DNA from 2 places in the Pantoea allii genome. Region 1 is predicted to be linked to the other one. Evidence: predicted binding sites of a transcription regulator. Region 1 holds the regulator's gene; the other holds the start of a gene.
The links. Region 1 encodes CRP, which controls carbon source genes, mostly activating them, when cyclic AMP is high. Its sites were predicted from a motif close to ATGTGANNNNNNTCACAT; they were not measured.

Region 1 (4,215 bases):
AGTTTTACTATGTCTGCACGCCATCCGATCATTGCGGTAACGGGTTCCAGTGGCGCGGGAACCACCACCACCAGCCTGGCATTCCGTAAAATTTTTCAGCAACTCAATTTGCACGCTGCCGAGCTGGAAGGTGACAGCTTTCACCGTTTTACCCGGCCAGAAATGGATATGGCGATTCGTAAAGCACGCGATCTGGGTCGCCACATCAGCTATTTTGGCCCGGAAGCGAATGACTTTGGCCTGCTGGAACAAACCTTTATTGAATACGGTGAGCACGGCAAAGGCCAGTCACGGAAATACCTGCACACCTACGACGAAGCCGTGCCCTGGAATCAGGTGCCGGGCACCTTTACGCCGTGGCAGCCGCTGCCCCCGGATACGGACGTGCTTTTTTATGAAGGACTGCACGGCGGGGTGATGACGGCTCAGCATAACGTCGCTGAAAAGGTGGATTTACTGGTCGGCGTGGTGCCGATTGTCAACCTGGAGTGGATTCAGAAGCTGGTCCGCGATACCGGTGAACGCGGCCATTCCCGTGAGGCCGTCATGGATTCGGTTGTGCGCTCAATGGAAGATTACATCAACTTCATAACGCCACAATTCTCACGCACCCATATCAACTTTCAGCGCGTCCCTACCGTGGATACCTCCAACCCGTTTGCGGCCCGCACCATTCCTTCGCTGGATGAGAGTTTTGTCGTCATTCACTTTCAGTGTCTGGAAGATATTGATTTCCCTTATCTGCTGGCCATGCTGCAGGGATCGTTCATTTCCAATATCAATACGCTGGTGGTACCGGGCGGAAAAATGGGGCTGGCGATGGAGTTGATTATGGCGCCGTTGGTGAAACGGCTCATGGAAGGCAAACGCATTGAATAAAATCAGAGGCCGCGCGGGCCTCTGAGAGATCACAGCTCGATAACCTCGTAGCTGTGGGTGATCGCGACCCCTTTGCCTAACATAATGGCAACCGAGCAATATTTTTCCGCCGACAGGTCGACCGCACGCGCCACGGCTTTATCTGAAAGTGCTTTTCCACTCACGATAAAATGCAGGTTGATACGGGTAAAGATGCGAGGGGCTTCTTCCCGACGCTCTGATTCGAGTTTTACTTCGCAATCAGCCACATCGTTGCGGCCTTTTTGCAAAATTGAAACCACATCGATTGCGCTGCAACCACCGGCCGCCATCAGCACCATTTCCATAGGACTGGGCGCTTTATCACCGGAATTACCATCCATTAAGACCTGATGGCCGGATGATGATTCGCCGAGGAATGTTAACCCTTCAACCCATTTGACTCTTGCCTGCATAATTTCGCCCCCAGAATACCCTGTTTTTGCGCCAGAGTACGCTTTTGCCTGGTAAACAGCAATCCAGAGAAATCAGCCTCATTGCTGAAGCGAGACAACACAAGACAGTCGGCGAAAGCTGTGCTACAAACAGTGCTGAAAATATTTTTTCGTCATCCGAAGATGAAGCCGGGAAGAATTATGCGCTCTGCGCCGAATGCAGCCCGAATAATTTCCTGAATGGAAACACGCTTAACGCTTTCATCGCCTGGCAGGGAAACAGAGCCCTGTATTTTGGGCACGATTACAATAGAGGATAATAGCGAATGGTTCTCGGCAAACCGCAAACAGACCCTACACTTGAATGGTTCCTGTCCCATTGCCATATTCACAAGTATCCATCCAAAAGTACGCTGATTCATCAAGGTGAAAAAGCCGAAACGCTTTACTACATCGTGAAAGGTTCCGTCGCGGTACTGATTAAGGATGAAGAAGGCAAGGAGATGATTCTTTCTTACCTGAATCAAGGCGATTTTATTGGTGAGCTTGGCCTGTTTGAAGAAGGTCAGGAACGCAGCGCCTGGGTACGTGCGAAAACGGCGTGCGAAGTAGCAGAAATTTCCTACAAGAAATTCCGTCAGCTCATCCAGGTTAACCCGGATATTCTGATGCGTCTTTCTTCACAGATGGCGCGCCGTCTTCAGGTGACGTCAGAAAAAGTGGGAAATCTCGCGTTCCTGGATGTCACCGGACGCATTGCACAGACGTTGCTTAACCTGGCTAAACAGCCTGACGCCATGACGCATCCTGACGGCATGCAAATTAAAATTACTCGTCAGGAAATTGGCCAAATCGTTGGTTGTTCACGTGAAACCGTGGGCCGTATCTTGAAGATGCTGGAAGATCAGAATCTGATCTCCGCACACGGCAAAACCATCGTTGTTTACGGCACCCGCTAAGCCTTATTATTCACGGCGTGATGGCAACATTATGCCGTGAATATCTTGTGTTGAGCCCATGTGGCGAAGAATAATTTATCACCCCGAAGTTAACTATGCGCTGCGCCAGACTCTGGTGTTGTGCCTTCCGGTCGCGCTCGGCTGGCTGTTTGGCGATCTGCAAAAAGGGTTGCTGTTCTCATTAGTTCCCGCCTGCTGCAATATTGCTGGCCTGGATACACCGCACAAACGTTTCTTTAAGCGCCTGATTATTGGCGGCAGCCTGTTTGCCTTTGGCAGTTTGCTGATGCAGTGGCTACTGCTCAAAGACGTCCCTCTGCCGTTGATTCTGTTTGCGATGCCGTTACTCCTTGGCGTCACAGGTGAAATCAGCCCGCTGCACGCCCGACTGCTGCCCGGTACGCTGATTGCCGCGATTTTTACCATCAGCCTGATTGGCCGTATGCCCATTTACGTGCCTCCGCTGCTCTATATCGGCGGTACGCTCTGGTACGGATTATTCAACTGGTTTTGGTTCTGGCTGTGGAAAGAGCAGCCGATGCGCGAAAGCCTGAGTTTAATCTACCGTGAGCTGGCAAATTACTGTGACGCAAAGTACAGCTTGCTGACGCAGCTTACCGATCCTGAAAAAGCCCTGCCGCCCCTGCTGGTGCGTCAGCAAAAAGCGGTCGACCTGATTAACACCTGCTACCAACAGATGCATATGTTGTCCGCAAGCCGCGATCACAGCCATAAACGTCTGACCCGGGCATTTCAGGTGGCGCTGGATTTACAGGAACATATCTCCGTCAGCCTGCATCAGCCGGAAGAAGTCCAGAAGCTGGTGGAACAAAGCCATGCGGAAGCCGTTATCCGCTGGAATGCCAGGACGATTTCAGCCCGACTGCGCGAGCTGGCCGACGATATTCTGTATCACCAACTCTCCAGCCGTTTTGATATGGACAAACAGCTGGGTGCGCTGGAAAAAATCGCCCGCCAGCATCCGGACAATCCGGTGGGTAACTTCTGCCTCTATCATTTCAGCCGCATCGCCCGGGTACTTCGTACCCAAAAGCCGCTTTATCAACGTGACCTGATGGCCGATCGCCAGCGTCGTTTGCCGCTGCTGCCCGCGCTGCGAAGCTATCTGTCGTTGCGTTCTTCCGCGCTGCGCACCGCCGGTCGTTTTGCCGTCATGCTGATGCTGGGCAGCGCCCTGGCGGTGTTTTTCTCCATTCCAAAGCCCTACTGGATTTTGATGACAATCATGTTTGTCAGCCAGAGCAACTACAGTGCAACCCGGGTTCGTATCCAGCACCGGGCCCTGGGCACCTTTGCCGGGTTGGTCATTGCGGCAGCCTCGCTGCGCCTGGATGTGCCAGAGCCGCTGGTGTTGAGCATCATGCTGGCCATTACCTTTATCAGCTATCGCTTTACCCGACAGTTTTACGGCTGGTCGATGGTAGGATTTACGGTCACGGCCGTTTATACGCTGCAACTGCTCTCCCTTAACGGGGCACAGTTTTTATTGCCCCGCCTGCTGGATACGCTGATGGGTTGCCTGATCGCCTTTGGTGGCATGTTATGGCTGTGGCCGCAGTGGCAGAGCGCGCTGTTGCGTCAGAATGCGCATGATGCACTGGAGGCCTGTCAGGACGCACTGCGGATGTTACTCGGCCCGGAGCAGTCTCCAGATAAGCTGGCTTACCAGCGGATTAAGGTCAACCAGGCCCATAACGCGGTGTTTAATTCCCTGAATCAGGCGATGCAGGAGCCGGGATTTAACTCACGCTACCTGCAGGATATGCGCTTATGGGTCACGCACTGCCAGTTTATTGTTGAACACATCAATGCCATGACAATTCTGGCGCGCGAACACACCATGCTGCCACCCACGCTGGCCGAGCACTATCTGCAATGGTGCGAGATTGCACTGCAACGTTGCCAGCAACGACTGGAATATGATGGGGAAAGTTCGCAGACGG
Region 2 (4,215 bases), 1.3 Mb from region 1:
ATTGTCACCCTGCCCGGTTAGTGCCTGAGCAACCACACGTCGCGCACCACCTCGGCAGGCGCATCACGCCATACCACGTGATTGATCCAGGATTGGTAACGTTCTGACTTGAGCGTGGTATCCGCCAACAGCAGCAAGGGAATTAACCGTTCGCTGTTACGTTCGCGCGTTTTCCACGGCCAGTGACGTGCCGGATCGCTGAAAGGCGCCATATAATCCAGCGCGGTCAGCAGTGAGCCGCCCTGTTTATTTTTATAATGCCAGAGATCGCCCTCTCCCCGCTGGGAAGCCAACGCCGCCATTGCGGTTAGCGCCTGTAAATTAAAGAAGCTGTAATGAAAAGAACGGGTTCGGGCCAGTTCAAGCGGTTGAGTTCCCTCACGCTCTATTTGCCCGTCAATCTTGCTTTTGGCCAGGGCAGTCATGTCTGCAATCACCGCACTGTTGTCCAGATAAGCGGCAATGCCGGCAACCTGAACACTGTACCAACTACCGTGGTTATTGGGCGCATTCCGCTCCTGTTGCGCCAGCTTGCTGGTCTGCAACCAGCTGAGATAGTCGCTGAACCAGCGATGCAACGCCGCCTCGTCGCTCCCCCGCCAACCGGGCGACTGACGCAGCAATATCAGCGCATCAACCATGCGGGTTGCAAAATAGCGCCCGTCCAGAACGCCATCATGACGACCCGCGGTTCGCCCCGGAATGCCCTGCGCGTAGCTCAGGTTTGGGTTCATACGACGGGCAGGATCGATAAACCAGTGGCGGATCATGGATTGTGCCTTGCTGGCGTAGCGCATATCCCCTGAAAAGAACCATGCCAACGCCAGTGCCTGCACGTCTGCGCTAAATCGCGCCAGGCGGACGCCGTCGGTTTGGTCGTTTTTGGTATCAGGATTCACCTCACCATCCCGACGTATCCAGGGTAAACCCGTTTTCTGCCGGGCGTCCGGCCACCAGTAGGCGCTCAGGCTGAGATAGTCATGCCGCGAGCCGCTGGGTGGTATCAGGCCTTTGTCCATGACGCTGGGGTCAGGCTGACTGAGCGCCTTATCCGCCTGATGTTGCAACTGACGCCAGGCCTGTTCGGTCAGTGCATCTGCCTGATGCTTCTGGAGTGCCTGTCGGGTTTTCACTAACGCGTCAGCAGACAGAAAAACCAGGTTGTCAGGCCGTGCCTGACAGGTGAACGTGAATATCAGCAGGCAAAGTGTTAAAAACAGTGTACGCATCTGGGGTTCCTCCCGGTTACGGTGAACAGCCTCAGCCCTGCTCATCCAACTGTAATGCAATATACAGCAGTAACCGGTCGTCAAAATGGCCAATGTTCAGTCCCGTCAATTCAGCAATGCGATTGAGGCGGTACTCCAGAGTATTACGGTGGATAAACAGCGCCCGCGACGTGGCTCCGGGCTGCACGTTATTGCTGAACCAGGCGCTCAAAGTGCGTCGCAGTAAGCCGTTGCTGTCCATACTTTTCAGTTTTTCCAGCGGACGCGCCAGTTCGTTTGCCTGCCAGCCACCGCGCAAACTGTCCAGCAAGACCGGGAGCATCAGGTCCTGATAAAAGTAGCTGCGTACGTCTGGCATACGCTGCTTTCCCACCACCATGGTCGTGTGCGCGGTGCGATAAGAACGGGCAATGCTGCCCGGGCCGGTGAAGAAGTTGCCCAGTGCAATACGCATTCGCAGATGACCGCTTTCGTTCATACGCTGCATGAGCTGTTCAACCCGCCGCCGGTGATCGTACTGGTCGTAACGTCCGTGTGCGTTTAAGGCGGGCTTCAGTACCACCATTTCGGTCAACGACACAATGGCTATCAGGTTATCCCTGACAGGCGTTGTCAGTAACGTTTGCAGCTGTTGTAACTCAGACATGGCGCTGTCCACGCCTAACTGCCCGCTGTCGACTTCGATAACCGCCACAACGCGGGGCTGATTAAGATCGATCCCCAGGCGCTGAGCCCATTCCGTCAGTTGCGGCGTCAGCTCATCACTGCGAATCAGGTTAAGCACCAGCTCTTCACGCAGGCGGCTGTCCTGAGCCAGCATATGTAACAGCCGTGCCTGCTCCAGCATCATCTCTGCCGCCATACAGACCAGCTCACCATAGTGACGGAGTGCACCCGGCTCGCCTGTCAGACCAATTACGCCAACGATCGCCCCGTCAATGCGCAGCGGAAGATTAATGCCCGGCCGCACGCCATGCAGATGCCTTGCCACGGCATCATCAATATCCACAATGCGTCCCTGAGACAACACCAACAGCGCGCCCTCATGCAACTCGCCAATGCGCTCCCTGTCGCCGCTGCCAATGATTCGTCCACGTGCGTCCATGACGTTGACATTACCATCAATGATTTTCATGGTGCGCGCGACAATTTCCTGCGCCAGCCGTGCGTCGAGATGACAGGTAGCCATCCTTTACTCCTGAGTCATATAAGAGGGAGAACAGGATAGCGGTGCGTCACGCGCAGAACATTATGCATTCGCCCATAGCCGCGGCGGCGTTAACAGAAATGCGGCAGGCATCACATTTGTGATTTTTGGCATAAAAAAGGCGGACCGAAGTCCGCCTGCTCAACACAAGACTGTGATTACTGCATCAGCAGATAAAGCGAGGTATCGCCGCGTTGCACGTTCAGCGCCAGTACCGGTGGTTTGGTATCCAGAATCTTACGCAGTTCCCCTAAGTTGGTTACCGGCTGCTGGTTGACGCCAAGAATCAGGTCGCCTTTTTTAAGGCCTACTCGTGCCGCAGCACTGCCTGCTTTTACGCTATCGACCCGAACCCCTTTCTCTTTGCCTGCGTTGTTGCTCAGATCCGCACCTTCAATGCCCGTGTAAATCGTCGCGGACTGCACTTTGTCCTGTGTGCTTTGCTGCAACTGCACAGAGACATCCAGTGGTTTACCGTCACGCAGCAGGCCCAGCTTCAGCGTAGTGCCCACCGGTAACGATCCCACTTCAGCACGCAGTGAGGCAAAGCTGGTCAATGGCTTGCCGTTCATGGAAACGATCACGTCTCCGGCTTTAATGCCGCCTTTTGCTGCGGCTGAATTTGGCACCACCTGGCTGACGAACGCGCCGCGTTGCGCATCGACTTTCATCGCTTTAGCCAGTTCAGAATTAAGCTCGGTCCCCATGATACCCAGCTCGCCGCGTTTCACCTGACCATATTCCACCATCTGGGCGGTCAGATTTTTCACCATGTTGCTTGGGATGGCAAAACCGATACCAATGTTGCCCCCGTCCGGAGCCAGAATAGCGGTATTAATACCGATCAGCTCTCCGTTGAGATTGACCAGGGCACCACCCGAGTTACCGCGGTTAATCGCGGCATCGGTCTGAATAAAGTTTTCATAGTTCTCAACGTTCAGACCACTACGTCCTAACGCCGAGACAATGCCCGATGTCACGGTTTCGCCCAGGCCATAGGGGTTACCGATCGCCACGGTATAATCGCCAACGCGTAAATTGTCGGAGTCAGCCATTTTGATCGCGGTCAGATTCTTCGCGCCTTCCAGTTGAATCAGTGCGATATCAGAGCTGGGGTCCTTGCCGATCACCTTAGCATCGTAGCTTCGGCCGTCGCTCAGTTTGACCTGGATTTTCGTCGCATCATTGACCACATGGTTATTGGTCACCACATAGCCTTTTTCTGCGTTAATGATGACGCCTGAACCCAACGCTTTAAATTTTTGCTGCTGCGTATCAGGACCGGCAGACGCACCGCCGCCGCTGCCACCCGCGCCCTGACACAGGGGCGAGCCCATGAACGGCGAACCGTCCTGGCAGAAAGGCGAATTATCGCCAAAAAATTGCTGGAACTGCTGTGGCATCCGCGGCGTTTTGACCGTGGTGCTTCCCTCAACGCTGATGCTTACAACCGAAGGCATCACCTTCTCCAGCATCGGGGCAAGGCTTGGCAACGGCTGGGTCGTGGAGGATGAAACGGAAGATGACGTTTCTGCAGCGAAAGCACTCACAGGGGTCAGTGCCATGCCAAGACTAAGCGCCAGTGCGCTTAACATTAACGAGGTTTTTTTCATTTTGGTATCTCACAATGATGGATATACTGACCATTGCTGTGGTCGAATGTTGAGATAAATGTTTTAGCGCGAAGTTCCTCTAAAAGTTTTAGGCAAAGGTAAAAATTTATTCGCGCTCTTTACAATTCTCGGCTTATTCCACCGCCATCAAACGACGGTACTCATC

Region 2: the regulator CRP is predicted to act here: its motif matches at 2,517-2,534, upstream of QNH99_RS17685 (CdaR family transcriptional regulator).

What each region holds. Positions count from the first base shown of each region.
Region 1 covers NZ_CP125958.1:441,611-445,825, reverse strand. Annotated here, with positions in the region: gene QNH99_RS02030 (phosphoribulokinase) at 10-879, shown strand; gene QNH99_RS02025 (OsmC family protein) at 909-1,313, opposite strand; gene crp (cAMP-activated global transcriptional regulator CRP) at 1,619-2,251, shown strand; gene QNH99_RS02015 (YccS/YhfK family putative transporter) at 2,310-4,215, shown strand, end outside.
Region 2 covers NZ_CP125958.1:3,724,882-3,729,096, forward strand. Annotated here, with positions in the region: gene QNH99_RS17680 (alginate lyase family protein) at 18-1,229, opposite strand; gene QNH99_RS17685 (CdaR family transcriptional regulator) at 1,261-2,418, opposite strand; gene degP (serine endoprotease DegP) at 2,595-4,049, opposite strand; gene dgt (dGTPase) at 4,183-4,215, opposite strand, start outside.